DNA from 3 places in the Vibrio fortis genome. Region 3 is predicted to be linked to each of the others. Evidence: predicted binding sites of a transcription regulator. Region 3 holds the regulator's gene; each other region holds the start of a gene.

Region 1 (5,185 bases), 660 kb from region 3:
GGATGCCAAGGAAACGGTTGAAGTGTTTTTCGAAGAAGTTCGTAAAGCACTAGAAAATGGCGAACAGGTAAAACTGTCAGGTTTTGGTAATTTTGATCTTCGCGAGAAAAACGAGCGTCCAGGTCGTAACCCTAAAACTGGTGAAGACATTCCAATCTCTGCTCGACGTGTTGTTACTTTCAGACCGGGTCAAAAATTAAAAGCCCGCGTTGAAAATATTAAAATCGAGAAGTAGCCAAGCAATAGACCACGCCTAGCGTGGTCTTTTTTTGTCTCGTTGCATCTTTGAAGCATGATGAATACTAAAAAGGCGGTCTTGATGACCGCCTTTTGCGTTAATTGAATTGGACGTTATTAGTTAACTAATGAGTGTGTTTATGCCGCTTTGATATGAGTTGTAATGTAAGGCTGCCAAGCTTGCTGATACAACTCCAGAGACTGGCTTCTTAGGTTATTGATTTGTGCCGCTTCAATATCGTTAATAGGGCGGTTTTGCGCTAACGCGTTGCGCTCAATGCCTTGAATGATCTCATACAGTTCATGTTCTGGGCCACTTTTCACATCAGCGATAGCTTTTAGGTGAAGTTGAACTTCTGCAATGATGTTAGTTTTTGGTAAACGAACCAGTAAGTTAAGGTCACGGTAACCAGAATCGGCTGGAGACTTAAATTTGTTTTTCACTTTAACGACATCCGCCTCACGGCTTACTGCTTCATAGACTTCTACCAGGCTCTCTACATCGTTAGCGATGATGGTTGCACGAGCAAGGTCAGTGATTCTAGTCACGTCGCCGTTGAGTTCTAGAGCGATCTTTTCTTCAGCACGAGCTTGAGATTTTACGCCAGCAAAAAGCGCTTCAGAATTAGTCAGTAGGGCAGTACTTTTACAGATTGTTTCTAGCTCTGCTTGAGCTTGGTGTGATTTGCTGTAAAGCACGTCGAAGTCGGTATAAGGTTGAGTTGGTTTTGAATCGAACGCTTTGATTCCATATAGGCCGCTTAGGCTGTGACGGAATACTTTCGATGACACTTGGTTTTGTGCCGGTGTGCGAGTTGGTTCTGCTGAGTTAGTTGATACAGTTGCTGCGAATGCAGGCGCGCGGCTCAATACAAGAAGCATTAGTGCCGTGGTACGGAGAAATACACTCATTCAAACTCCAATATACGAGGTTACAAAACGGTGAAACTAAAAGGGGTAACCAGTAACGCTAAGAGCAAATTGTTGTTCAAACTCGGTGTCTCTACATACTATATGGGGCCGTTTGAACAGAAACCAACCTTAACGTTTTCTCGTGTTTTAGTATGTGAACATATAGACAAATTAAAGAAGCGTTAGTTCCACATTTTCAAGAACTTTGAGCTCTGCCAAGGTTGCTCTTACCTGTCTATCCTGTACCCTTGCATTATGACTGAACAAGATGAACGAAAGATGAATAATCCTGAATTTTGGCACAATAAATGGGCCGCAAACCAAATCGGTTTCCACTTAGAAGATGTAAACCCACTGCTAGTTGAGTTTTGGCAGCATACCGAGCCTAGTCATGAGAAGAGCGTTTTTGTCCCGTTGTGTGGCAAGAGTGAAGATTTAGTGTGGTTGGCATCAAAGCATGCTGAAGTGCAGGGCGTTGAGCTAAGCCAAATAGCTGTCCGCGCGTTTTTCGCTGAACACTTTTATACGCCGATGGTGACGCAGGTTAATGGTCAACATGAGCTGTACCAGTTTGATGAGCTGAGTATCTACACAGGCGATTACTTCACAGCGCCAATTCAAGCCGTTGATACTATTTACGACCGTGCTTCTTTAGTGGCATTGCCGAAAGAGATGCGAGTTCAGTATGTCGAGCGTTTAAAGCAGCTATTGAAACCCGGAGGTAAGATTCTTCTGGTCACTTTAGATTATATTCAGGAAGAGATGAGTGGCCCTCCGTTTAGTGTACCAAGAGACGAAGTCGAGCAACTGTTTTCTGGCTATAAGATTACGCAATTGAATCAAGATATTGCGGATGAAGATCATCCTAAGATTGCTAAAAAAGGTCTATCTCGCTTTAGTGAAGAGGTCTACTTGATCGAGTGTCAGGGTTAAGACGAATAGCGAGTTGCGCATAGCTTAACGTCGAAAAAGAAAAGACGGGCACATTAGCCCGTCTTTTTTGTACTCAGTAATATGAACGACCGAGCATAATTACTTTACAAATTAGTAGATCACTTTGACCTTCGAAGCGCTCTCTACAGCATCTTCAATCGCAGATTCAATGCTGTTACGACGAGTTAGAGCAACACCCAAGCGGCGTCGGCCATTGATATCTGGTTTACCAAATAAGCGAACCTGCGTTTGAGGCGCGCTCAACGCATTTTCTAAACCTTCAAAACGAATATTAGTTGAAGTGCCTTGTCCAAGAACAACAGCAGAAGCACATGGTCCGTATTGAGTGATTCCCTTGATCGGCATGCCCGTAAATGCGCGTACGTGCAGTGCAAATTCAGAAGAGTCTTGCGACAGTAGTGTCACTAGGCCGGTGTCATGTGGTCGTGGTGATACTTCGTTAAAGATAACGTGGTCGCCTTTAACGAACAGTTCAACACCAAAGATGCCGTAACCACCTAGAGCGTCAACCACTTTACCGGCCGTGTATTGTGCAGCTTTTAATGCATTGTCAGACATGACTTGTGGTTGCCATGATTCGCGGTAGTCACCGTCTTCTTGGCGATGGCCAATTGGCGCACAGAAGTGAACGCCGTCCACTGCACGAACAGTGAGAAGAGTGATCTCATAATCGAAGTCGATGAAGCCTTCAACAATCACACGCCCAGCGCCAGTACGACCACCTTCTTGTGCGTAATCCCACGCTTTTTGAATGTCTTCTTCTGTTTTAATAACGCTTTGCCCCTTGCCTGAAGAGCTCATTACAGGCTTAACCACACATGGTGTACCTGCGAACTCTACTGCTGCTGCGAAATCTTCGTATGTATCGGCAAAGCGGTATGGCGATGTCATCAGTTGTAACTCTTCCGCCGCAAGACGACGAATACCTTCACGATTCATCGTTAGCTTGGTTGCGTTAGCTGTAGGGACGACATTTAAGCCTTTCTCTTCCAACTCAACCAGTTTATTGGTGGCGATAGCTTCAATTTCAGGTACTACGTAATCCGGCTTTTCTAGCTCGATAATTGCTTCAAGTGCATCGCCATCTAACATGTCTAACACATGACTGCGATGAGCGACTTGCATTGCAGGGGCATCTGGGTAGCGATCACATGCAATCACTTCTAGACCTAAACGTTGACACTCAATAGCGACCTCTTTACCAAGCTCACCAGAGCCAAGTAGAAGTACACGAGTAGCATTGTCACGAGTGGCGGTACCAAACATAGTTATTCCTTCCGATCTTTTGAACGAGTAATTGAGAACGGGGTGATCATACTTATTCCAACCCCAAAAGCAAACGTTTGCGCAATGATTTTGGTGAATTTTAAGCATAAAAAAAGCAGCCCATTGGAATCGGGCTGCTGATGTAAATTACATGTTAACTTATTGCAATTAGATTGCTAAGTAAGTTACTGGAATATCAGGGTTAATTGCTTCAAGTGTTGATTGAGTATCCGCTAGGTGGCTAATCTTGCCTTCTGCGTTTTCAACCAGAGCTGCGCTCTCAATTTGGTCGAAGTCAAAACCAGCAAGCATTACTTGAATCATCGCCACTTGAAGTGGAGGTAAGCTTGGGTTGAACGCAGCGTTTTCTGCGTAGGCACCTGTGAAGATGTCACCGTTAGCCAATTGTAGAGACACACCGCTTAGGTTCTTGGTGTATGGAGCATGGCTACGGTTCATCGACTCTAGAGCTTTGACTACGATAGGTGCTGTCTCTTCAGTCGTGTACTTATGGTCAAGCTCTGTCATTAGGCCTTCGGTGATACCCAGATCAGAAGGGCCGAAAGAGTCTGGTAGATAATCTTGTAGTGAACGCTCTTCACGTTCTGGTAGCTGGATTTTAAGCTCTTTTGCTGTCGTCAGCTCATTCATAAATTGACGACAGTGGCCACAAGGGCTGTAGTTGATGGTGACATCAGTAAGTCCCTTTTCGCCTTTCATCCAAGCGTGGCTGATCGCTGCTTGTTCAGCATGAACCGTTTGTCCAAGCTGGGCGCCTGCAATTTCCATGTTTGCACCGAAGTAGAGGTGACCTGAAAGGCCGCGCACCACTGCACCAACGTAGAAATCAGAAAGTGGGGCATATGAGAATGCCGCTGCAATTGGCAGTAAAGCTAGGCGAACTTCTTTATCAGAAAGACCGCTTGCATCCAGCAAGCTTTGAAACTGCTCTTTAGAAATAGTGGCGTCAAAGTTGTCTGCTAATACGATGTCACTTAAAAGTGCTTTCAATGAAGCTGGAGCACTTTCCAGCGCCAGGGTAATACGACTGTTCATGTTGAATCCTTAATTGACCTTAGGCTTTAAGTTTATGCAATACTCAGGAATTTTCTGTGATCATTGTCACTATTGTATGTCGGTTGTTACATTGTGTTGCACAATTAGAGTGAGGTCACAAATGAAATCGTTTGCAGCCGGCAAAGTGTAATTGATGTCACAAATTGTCAGGTGCATCACATTGCATTAATAAATAGCTTAGCGGAAAAAAAGAGCGCAATTTCCAATGTGTTGTTGGAAAAGCGCTCTAATTTTTATAGAAAAATGGTAGTGGCATACGTCTTCAGTAGTGGCTCACTATTTCGATAGCATAAGTTGTTGGCTGGATATCGAGGTTCATGAGTACAACCACAGCACCAAAGAAAACACCGATGGCGCGAGTATTGACGTGATCACACCACATAAAACCAAAGCCAATGAGCTAAATGCCGCATCACGCGGGTCTTTCTCGGCGCTGGTCGCAGTGCCCAAGGCGTGAGAAACGGTGCCCATAGTCAATCCACGAGCGATTGGACTCTTAATACCAATCAGGTTGTAGATCGGGTAAGCGAATATTGCACCGAACAGGCCGACAAGCAGAACCAATATTGCAGCGATTGCAGCTTCACCACCTAAATGGCTGGAGACTTCCATTGCAATTGGCGTTGTGACGGACTTACCTAACAAGCTAGCGATTAGTCCAAGGTCTGCATGAAATGCGGCGGCAATTAAAGAAGCACTCAGCATCGACATCAAGCTACCGACTGCACAAGCGAGAGTG
Region 2 (5,185 bases), 380 kb from region 3:
CAAAAGGTCTGGTTAAGCTGTTCGCTAAGCGTTTTGATCCTAAACACAAGGGCAGCGCGAAAGGTCAACAAGATCTTATTAACACAATCACTGAGCAGTTAGATCATGTAGAGAGCTTGGATGACGATCGTATCATTCGTCGCTACATGGAAATGATCAGTGCAACGCTTCGTACTAACTACTACCAAGTAGACGAGAACAAGCAAGCAAAACCATGGCTAGCACTTAAGATGAAGCCAAGCGAGATCCCTGATATCCCGGCACCAGTACCGGCGTTTGAGATCTTCGTTTACGCACCAGACATTGAAGGTGTTCACCTACGTGGTGGCAAGGTGGCTCGTGGTGGTCTTCGTTGGTCAGATCGTCAAGAAGATTTCCGTACAGAGATTCTTGGCTTAGTTAAAGCACAACAAGTTAAGAACACCGTAATCGTTCCAGTTGGCGCGAAAGGTGGTTTCGTATGTAAACGTCAGCACACGATGACTGGCCGCGATGAGATCTTTGCTGAAGGTCAACGCTGTTACAAACGTTTCATTCGTGCACTACTGGATGTATCCGATAACATCATTGAAGGTGAAGTTATCCCACCTAAGAATGTTGTTCGTCATGATGAAGATGATCCGTACTTGGTTGTTGCAGCGGATAAAGGTACTGCGACATTCTCAGATCTCGCAAACTCAGTATCTGCTGAATATAACTTCTGGCTAGGCGATGCATTTGCTTCTGGTGGTTCTAATGGTTATGACCACAAAGCGATGGGTATCACTGCGAAAGGTGGTTGGGAATCGGTTAAGCGTCACTTCCGTGAAATGGGCATCGACTGTCAAACCACAGACTTCACAGCAATTGGTGTGGGTGATATGGCGGGTGACGTATTTGGTAACGGTATGCTGCTATCTAAGCACATTCGTCTACAAGCTGCGTTTAACCACATGCACATCTTCATCGACCCGAATCCAGAATCTGCTAGCAGCTGGGAAGAGCGCAATCGCCTGTTCAATCTGCCTCGTTCTAGCTGGGAAGATTACAATAAAGATTTGATTTCTAAGGGTGGTGGTATTTTCTCGCGCCGTTCTAAGTCAATCACTCTTACACCTGAAATCCAAAAGATGCTTGGCACCAAGAAAGCATCGCTAGCGCCAAATGATTTGATCAAGATGATCCTATCTATGAAGGTCGATCTACTTTGGAACGGTGGTATCGGTACTTATGTGAAGTCTTCAAATGAGACTCACACTGATGTTGGTGACCGCGCAAACGATGTATTACGTATCGATGGTCGTGACCTACAAGCAAAAGTTGTTGGTGAAGGTGGTAACTTAGGTATGACACAACTGGGTCGTATCGAATATGGTCTAGCTGGTGGCCGTGTAAATACTGACTTTGTTGATAACGTTGGTGGTGTTGACTGTTCGGATAACGAAGTAAACATTAAGATCTTCCTGAACGGCCTAGTATCAAACGGCGATCTAACGGTTAAGCAACGTAACCAAGTACTTGAGTCGATGGAAGACGAAGTCGGCGAGATTGTACTTGATGATGCATACTGCCAAGCTGAATCTATCTCTGTAACCGAGCACCAAGGTGTAAGCCTAGTGAAAGAGCAGATTCGCTTTATTCACACTATGGAGAAAGCGGGTTACCTCGATCGTGGTCTAGAGTACATCCCAGATGATGAGACACTACTTGAGCGTGAGAAGCAGGGCAATGCACTAACGCGTCCAGAGCTATCAGTTCTGATTGCGTATGCGAAGATGGTACTGAAAGAAGATCTTGTTTGTGATGAGATTGCGAACGATGAGTTCCATGCTCAGCAACTGATCCAGTACTTCCCAACAGAGTTACGCCGTAACTATGTGCAGCACATGGATAACCATCCTCTACGTGCTGAGATCATTGCAACAGCACTAGCTAACCAAATGGTTAACGAAATGGGTTGTAACTTCGTGACTCGTTTACAAGAAGAGACGGGCGCAGACATTGTTGACATCGCGAATGCTTACACTGCATCACGCGAGATCTACGGCTTTGGTGATGTACTTAAGCGTATTCGTGCGCTAGATAACGTTGCGTCGTCTGATGCTCAATACGATCTTATCTTCAATGTTCGTCGAGCGATGCGTCGTATTAGCCGCTGGTTATTAAGAAATCGCCCAGGCAAACAGTCTGTGACAGCATTGATTGAGCTGTACCGCGAAGATGTAAATGCAATTACGAAGGTTCTGGATGAAACGCTAGTGGCTGCAGAGGTAGAAGAGCACAACTCTGTTGCTAAGGTTTGGATTGAACAAGGTGTTGAAGAAGAACTAGCGAACTCGGTAGCGCGTCTGTCTAGCCTGTACTCAGCACTGGATATATCCACAGTGGCACGCGAAACGGGTAAAACGGTTGAGCAAGCTTCGAAGTTGTACTTTAACCTTGGTGATCGTTTGTCGCTGCACTGGTTCTTGAAACAGATCAACAGCCAAGCAGTAGATAACAACTGGCAAGCACTGGCTCGTGCGGCATTCCGTGAAGATCTGGATTGGCAGCAGCGTCAACTAACTGGTCAGGTTCTAACTTGTGGCTGTGCATCAGACTTGGATGTTATCAAAGCCCTAGACGACTGGATGGAAAGCAACGCTGTGTCACTGCATCGCTGGGAAAGCATTCTGAATGAGTTTAAAGTTGGCTCAGTTCATGAATTTGCTAAGTTCTCAGTAGCACTACGTGAACTTATGCTTCTTAATCTAAATTGTATGTCGAAAGACCAATAAGATTTAAGTAGCGTTAATATCGATACGAAATGGCAGCAGAGTGTGGCTGCCATTTTTTGTGTCGAAATAGGTCAATCTTGTTAATTAGTTTATGTTCCAAGCAGATAGACGATAACGTTTGCTTAATTCATGATACACTTTGTTAAGAATTCGAATTATCTTACCCTTACTTGTAGTAATAGATTGAATTGTTGGGTAAATAAGTAAATAATATCGCCCCGTTTACACGGGGCTTTTTTCTATCGGAGGCACAATGCTTTACCGTCTAGCCAGAACTGGCTTTTTCCAACTTGATGCCGAAAAGGCACATGATCTTGCAATTCAAAACTTCAAGCGTTTCACTGGCACTCCTGTCGATCTGCTTTACCGTCAACAGCTACCGCATCGACCTGTAGAGGTGATGGGGCTAACGTTCAAAAACCCAGTTGGTCTTGCAGCTGGTTTAGATAAGAACGGTGAGTGTATTGATGCATTCGGCGCAATGGGCTTTGGCTTTGTTGAAGTAGGTACTGTTACTCCTCGCCCTCAAGCGGGTAATGACAAACCTCGTCTTTTCCGTCTTGTAGAAGCGGAAGGTATTATCAACCGTATGGGTTTCAATAACCTGGGTGTAGATAACCTAGTCGAGAACGTTAAGAGAGCTAACTACGATGGCATTCTTGGTATCAACATTGGTAAGAACAAAGATACACCGATTGAGAAGGGCGCTGAAGATTATCTAATCTGTATGGAAAAGGTTTATCAGTACGCTGGCTACATTGCTGTAAACATCTCCTCACCAAACACACCGGGACTTCGCTCTCTTCAATATGGTGAAGCGCTGGATGAACTTCTAGCTGAGCTAAAAACTAAGCAATCAGAACTAGAGCAAAAACACGGTAAGTATGTCCCACTTGCACTTAAGATCGCACCGGATCTGAGTGATGATGAAATTAGCCAGATTTGCGAATCGTTGATCAAAAATAAGATCGACGGCGTGATCGCGACCAACACAACACTGGATCGCTCAATCGTTGAAGGCATGAAGCATGCTGATGAAGCGGGTGGCTTGAGCGGTCGTCCTGTTCAGTCTCGCAGCACTGAAGTTGTACGCAAACTTCATGAAGAACTAGGTGATAAGCTTCCTATCATTGGGGTAGGTGGCGTTGATTCATATGTTGCAGCAAAAGAGAAAATGATGGCGGGCGCTAAGCTTGTTCAAGTTTACTCTGGCTTTATCTACAAAGGTCCGAGCCTTGTGAGTGATATTGTTAAGAATTTATAATCGTAATAATGCTCATAAAAACAAAACTTGATACGTATCACTAAAAGATACACTGTAACTCGCTGAGTTTTAGAGAAAAGAGGAATTTCATTTCCTCTTTTTTTTTGCCTATTGCTCAGTAAAATTACTGCATTGAAGGGTAATTTTGCGTTTTACCTAATGGAATGCTTCAACAGTGTGAGACGAAATGATGCTTAAACCTAGTGATACATGGAGTTGGTACTACGATGAACAGCAATGTTCATTAATGCTAAACCTCGGAGAGGATATGATTTTCAAGACTAACCTCGTCCGCAATAAGCTGGTGGATTGTGCATTCAAAGAGAATGAATTCACGGTTGACGACGCTTCTTCTTATCAGACCTTCAAAGAACAGATCTCCGGATTAGACCTATCTGAACCTCGTCAAGCAGAGCTTGCGCTTTACTGCGTTGCTGCCAAGCGCTTTCATAAACCCGTTCAGCCGAAAAGTTGGTTTTTTGAATCACAGATTCAAGGCCATGAATGCCCAGAAGAGGGTGATATCGTTCGAATGAACAATCAGTACAGTTTGGGTTACTTTATTGTGCTAGAGGTTGGAGAGAACGCGAGTTTGTGCGCCTCGGTAGACCTTGACGAGTTCAACTTGACCTCATCAAAAGCGCTTCAATTTGGTGATTCCATCAAAGTGATGCACGATAGAATGGTAGACGCCAACGCTATATTGCATCATCACCGTCATATAGCGATGGTAGGTTAGTCAAAAATAACGCTCTCACACTCAAGAAAATCGACCTCAGGGTCGATTTTTTTATACCCAAAATTCACAGTTCCCATCAAACCACTCATAGATAATTTGTCTATGAGCTGCTTTTTTACACAACCAAAGCCTATTTTTTCAACTTAATTTCAACCTGCCTCTGGGGGACTTTCCGTAAATAGGGGCGTAAAATTCCCTGTTTAAGTCATTTTGTAACTCAATTTCACTGAGTTATTGTGCTTGGTATATACCAATTTGCAGTGGAATAAAAATTCAAAACCTTATGGTGGATTGAATATTCGCTGCATAAACTTTTCTTTTGGGTTGTTTTTTGAACGTTCGGCACAGATTGGTCTTGCGAGTTAGCGAGTGCTTAGCTTTACGAGCAATTGCTGAGCAATTAGGAGGAAGAATCAATGAAAAGAT
Region 3 (5,185 bases):
TTCCCCCTTTAAACCAAATAATCCTTCCCCACGCACTTCACAGGCGATTTTTTCACTCTCTAGAAGCCCACATATGATGTGAGCCTCAGTTGGGTTTGCAGCGCTGAATATTTTCATCAATTTTCCTTTATCTATTCAGCGACTGGCGCCGAACGAAACTTACTCATGATCCATTTAGCTGCAATTGGGAACACACCTAGTAGTGCGAAAGAAAGCAATACTGAAGGAGAGACAATACCTGACAGAGAATCGATCTCTGCTAACTGAGTACCTGCGTTTAGGTAAACCGCAGTACCTGGCAACATCCCCAATTGGCTAGTCAAATAATAGCGTCCTACGGAGATAGGTGTTAAGCCCATCAACAAATTAATTAGGAAGAATGGGAATACCGGAATCAAGCGCAGTGAGAATAGGTAAAACGCACCGTCTTTCTCTACACCTTGGTTAATAGTAGAGAGCTTATCGCCAAACTTACCCTGAACCCAGTCACGCAATAGAAAGCGACTACTCAGGAATGCTAATGTCGCACCTATGGTACTTGCAAAAGAGACCAGTAATAAACTCGTCCAGAAACCAAATAGCGCTGCGCCGAGAAGTGTAACCACAGCAGCACCTGGAATAGAAAATGCGGTGATCATTATATAGAGGATAAAGTAGGTCGCTGCTGCGACAACAAAGTTAGTCTCTATATAGTCATTAAGAAGTGCCTGCTGAGCTTTGGCATTTTCGAGAGTCAAGTATTGACCAAAGTTGACGGCTAGCAACACGATTGTGGCAACTAAAATTATGCCTAAAATCATTTTCTTACTCATAGGAGCGTCCCTTAATCTTTTGCTTATTGTTAGTATAGTTAGACAGGCGAAGGAAAGATTAACTTTCAAAAGAAAATAAAAAAAGCCACAAAAATGTGGCTTTTTGCAATTAGGTGATTTGGACCTAATTTATATAACTGATGAGCTCGTCGCGTCTTTGTTGTGGTATCACAGACCAGTGTGTGCCATTGATAGCACCTTCAAGTGCCCAAAGTAGCTCTAAGCTAACACTCGATGAATGAGACTCTTTAATTGCTTTGTAAGCATTAACAGAACCTGATTCATACAAGCTCTCAACTGTGTCGATACCTGCTTTTTTCAGCATACGCTCTGTAGCAAGACGAAGGTTCGGCAGATCTTTCAATCGGGTCGGTTTAGCCGATGACTGAATTTGCTTCTCTTCTTTAGCACAGTTAAGGGAGGCTTTTGCCAGTTCGATAATGCGTTCTTGAGCCTGCCAGAGGTCTTCTGGGAGGGCAAAATACTTAGTTACGACTGGGAAACCACGTTTCTTGTAAACGTAAGGTTCAAAGCCCTGTTGTTCAAATTGTGAAGTAGTATTCTTGTCAGCTCGAATGTGTAACTGGTTGTTTACGACCAATGCAAACATAGTGTCGTCGGCAAATAGGCCGAAACCGCCAAACATTGAGCGTGACTTTATCTTTCCAAGTGGCTCAAATAACTTCATTGAGTCCTTGAGTATCGGTTTATCCATATTGTTTATCTCGGTGTATTTGAATTACGCCACCAAATAAGCAGGTCCGAGAGATTAGCAAAATGTCGCAATAAAATTGTCAATAAGCCGTAAATTACTACTAAAGGTAGGAAATACTGCATTTTGCCATCGGTAACCCCGCTACCATACCAATAATGGGTTAGGCCGGAGGCTTTGCGTCTCACCCTTTCAAGTGATTTGCCCTGTGCGTGACTGTATAATTAAGAATAAAGTTTTTTGTTGAATGAGGTTCACACTTGTTGCTCAAAAGTGTGATCTCGGTTCAGTTAATTGTTGCCTTAATATGCAACTGAGCTTTTACTTTTAACAAATAAAAAAAACGCACCAAACGGTGCGTTTTATTAGAATTATCTAAAGTTTACGTTACTTTAACGTTTTTACTGTAGCGCGCTCGATAATCTCTGGATGCATCTCGAATACGCGTTTTTCATGGTCTTTGTCTTTGATGCGCTCCAACAGAATTTCAAACGCATTCTTACCGACACGACGTTTTGGTTGGTGAACCGTTGTCAGTGGTGGTGAGAAGTACTCTGCCAGCTCAATGTTGTCGTAACCAATCACAGAAATATCTTCAGGGATCTTAATGCCTTGCTGCTGTAGGCGGCTCATAAGACCAAGTGCCATCGTGTCGTTAAAGCAGAATACTGCAGTAGGGCGGTTTTCCATTGCGACGATTTTATCTGCTGCGATAACTGCAGTATCACACTCGAAGTTACCTTCAAGAATTAGGTTGTCATCTGCTTGGATGTCAGCTTCTGCCAATGCACGACGGTAGCCTGCGATACGTTCAACACATGCCGCTTTATCTAAATGACCACTTAGACAAGCAATACGCTCATGCCCACGTTCAACTAGGTATTTAGTTGCCAGATAGCCACCCTCTTCAGAGTTGTCGATGATCTTATCCGCTTGTGAACTCTCAGGGCCCCAGTCCATAACAACTTTTGGAATGTCAGCATGGCGGTCAAGCATTTCACGAAGTTCTTCTGTTAAGTCTGAACACATCACCAAGATGCCATCTACCCGCTTTTCAGCAAGCATTCGGATGTAGTCACGTTGCTTCTCGTAAATACCACCAGTGTTACATAGAATCAGCGTGTAACCTTGACGGTAACAGTAGCTTTCTACACCATCAATAACTTCAGAGAAGAATAGGTTGGTTGATTGAGTGACCAACATACCGATAGTGCGTGTAGAGTTACATTTCAGGCTACGAGCAACCGCACTTGGTGCGTAATTTAATTCGTCTACGGCTTTGTTTACTTTTTCTTGAGTCGCTTCTGCTACGAAACGTGTCTTGTTGATCACGTGAGAAACGGTGGTTGTTGATACGCCGGCTAAGCGAGCGACATCTTTTATAGTTGCCATGGCTTTATCCTATTGATAGCTACTTTCTCAGAAGTACGGAGTAAGTAGCCGTTTAAGCTACCAGAACAAGAGCTTAGAATTTGTAGGGCTCTCTCGGTACTAAAGTGCTAAAAAACAAAAAACCGCTAATGAGAGCGGCTTGTCTTAACACCGAAATGCTCTTAGCTAATTTAAAGCATAGCATTTCGAGAATGTTTCATATTTTATCGTTTGCGGTCACAATTTTAGACTGACTAGAAAATACTCGCAATAACATTCACCCAGAAATCTGGGTGAATTGTCACATTCTACCTAAATTGTGCCTTTAGTCATTAGTGAATTTATTCACCAGCTAAATATTGCGCATCAAGTTTACAGAAGGCAGTTAGCAATTCTGCAACACACGCGTAAAAACCAAATTCATCAAATTCACGACATTTTGTTGCAAATTGTGGAACCCAGCTAAGAAGTTGTTGCTCAACAAACTCATGTTGTGCAGTGAAAGCCGCTTCTAGTTCCTGCTCGGTTTCAAGATCGTTTGAACGAATAATGATGTTGCCTAGGAAATCTAATTCGATGGCTAGGTGATCGGCCGGCTCTTTTAGGTCTTGGTTTACTGCAATACCATAAGAAGCCATGATCGCTTCCATATCTTGAGCAGGCTTCGCATTCAAAAGGCCGCTCTTGTCTAGGTAAATAGAAGCGTACGGTAGAGCGCCATACTTGTCAGACTTTAGGAACAATTCGCAAAAATCTGATGAAAGCTCTAACTGAGCATCTTCACGGTTCTGCAATCGGTTAAGCGCATCGACTAGACTATTGATGGCTGGTTTTAGTGTTTCATTATCACCGAGACCAGTTAAAAACGAACGAATCTCAACCGAGTGGTAGTTATCCAATTCTTCTTGAGTCAGTTCTTTTGCGAACAGGCTCGATAGCCACCAGTAAATTTCAGCTCGTTGTTCATTGAACGCTTTCGTTTCTTTCATCTCAATAATCCTAATATCGTCTTTCGTAATATCTGCGGTACGAAGGCTGACTAACCGTTGTATTTGCAAACTGCAAAGTTACTCGTTAGTAGTAATGCCTATATTGAATTGCGATGGAGGTTAAATAGCAAGGTTTAAGATTGTCTTGTATCAAAAAAAATTCAGGTTTCTGGCTTTTATCTTGCGTACTACTAGAATTGTTACTAGTTATGAATAGAATAGTCACTGAAACTATTAAATAAGAAAAGTGGTGTAGATGAGCTATCACGTATTAGTCGTAGAAGATGATGTGGTAACCCGTAGTAAGCTGGTTGGATATTTCCAGAACGAAGGTTACACAGTAAGCGAAGCAGAAAGCGGCGCGCAAATGAGAAACGTTTTAGAAGAGAATAACGTTGACCTCATTATGCTGGACATCAACTTACCAGGCGAAGATGGATTGATGCTAACTCGCGAATTACGCAGTCAATCAGACATTGGGATTATTTTAGTTACTGGACGCACGGATAGCATCGACAAAATTGTAGGCCTAGAGATGGGCGCAGATGATTATGTTACTAAACCATTCGAACTTCGCGAGTTGTTGGTTCGAGTGAAAAATCTACTTTGGCGAATCTCGGCTGCTCGCAAGTCACCATCAGGTGTGGCGGAGCAAGCGGAAGATGAATCTATTGTTCGCTTTGGCGAGTGGACATTTGATATTCCACGTCGCGCGCTGAGTAAGAATGGTGAACCTGTGAAGCTAACCAAAGCTGAATATGAGCTATTGGTTGCGCTGTCATCATACCCGAACCAAGTATTAAGCCGTGAGCGAATCCTAAACATGATTAGCCACCGTGTAGACGCGCCAAATGATCGTACCATCGACGTACTGATTCGTCGCATGCGTGCGAAGATGGAGTTTGATCCAAAGAACCCACAAATCTTTGTGACGGTTCATGGTGAAGGTTACATGTTTGCTGGCGATTAACGCTCAGAATTAAAATGCTCAACAATCGAAAATGAAAAAGCCGAGATACTCAGTATCTCGGCTTTTTGTTTGTGTTATTAGCTTAGTATTGCGCAACCACCTCTAAACAGGTTTAGGGCGCTGGCTGTTCGTCATTTGTCAGTGATGCATCGGCCACTGTGGAGGCGTCATCGTCAAGGGTTGATGGTTCAGGGATAACGATCGGCTCTTGGGTTTCAGAGCTCTGATTATCTAGCCAATCGCGCAGTGATTGCCAAACCAATCCCATGGTTTCATGCCAGTAACGCTCGGTTTGCTCCAAGTAAATTGCTTTCGGCATGTACTTATTCCA

The links. Region 3 encodes PurR, which represses purine synthesis genes. Its sites were predicted from a motif close to TNANGNAAACGTTTNCNTNA; they were not measured.
Region 1: the regulator PurR is predicted to act here: its motif matches at 3,435-3,454, upstream of purT (formate-dependent phosphoribosylglycinamide formyltransferase).
Region 2: the regulator PurR is predicted to act here: its motif matches at 2,863-2,882, upstream of pyrD (quinone-dependent dihydroorotate dehydrogenase).

The regions. Positions count from the first base shown of each region.
Region 1 covers NZ_AP025487.1:1,795,436-1,800,620, reverse strand. The annotation lists gene ihfA (integration host factor subunit alpha) at 1-235, shown strand, start outside; gene OCV50_RS07765 (RelA/SpoT domain-containing protein) at 376-1,149, opposite strand; gene OCV50_RS07760 (thiopurine S-methyltransferase) at 1,429-2,082, shown strand; gene purT (formate-dependent phosphoribosylglycinamide formyltransferase) at 2,194-3,369, opposite strand; gene cdd (cytidine deaminase) at 3,538-4,425, opposite strand; gene OCV50_RS07745 (CidB/LrgB family autolysis modulator) at 4,762-5,185, opposite strand, start outside.
Region 2 covers NZ_AP025487.1:1,522,974-1,528,158, forward strand. The annotation lists gene OCV50_RS06560 (NAD-glutamate dehydrogenase) at 1-2,756, shown strand, start outside; gene pyrD (quinone-dependent dihydroorotate dehydrogenase) at 3,010-4,020, shown strand; gene OCV50_RS06570 (cell division protein ZapC) at 4,208-4,759, shown strand.
Region 3 covers NZ_AP025487.1:1,139,123-1,144,307, forward strand. The annotation lists gene OCV50_RS05175 (DUF2007 domain-containing protein) at 1-117, opposite strand, end outside; gene OCV50_RS05180 (TVP38/TMEM64 family protein) at 132-812, opposite strand; gene OCV50_RS05185 (TfoX/Sxy family DNA transformation protein) at 937-1,527, opposite strand; cyclic di-GMP riboswitch class I at 1,656-1,740, opposite strand; gene purR (HTH-type transcriptional repressor PurR) at 1,912-2,916, opposite strand; gene torD (molecular chaperone TorD) at 3,237-3,884, opposite strand; gene torR (two-component system response regulator TorR) at 4,141-4,854, shown strand; gene elyC (envelope biogenesis factor ElyC) at 4,967-5,185, opposite strand, start outside.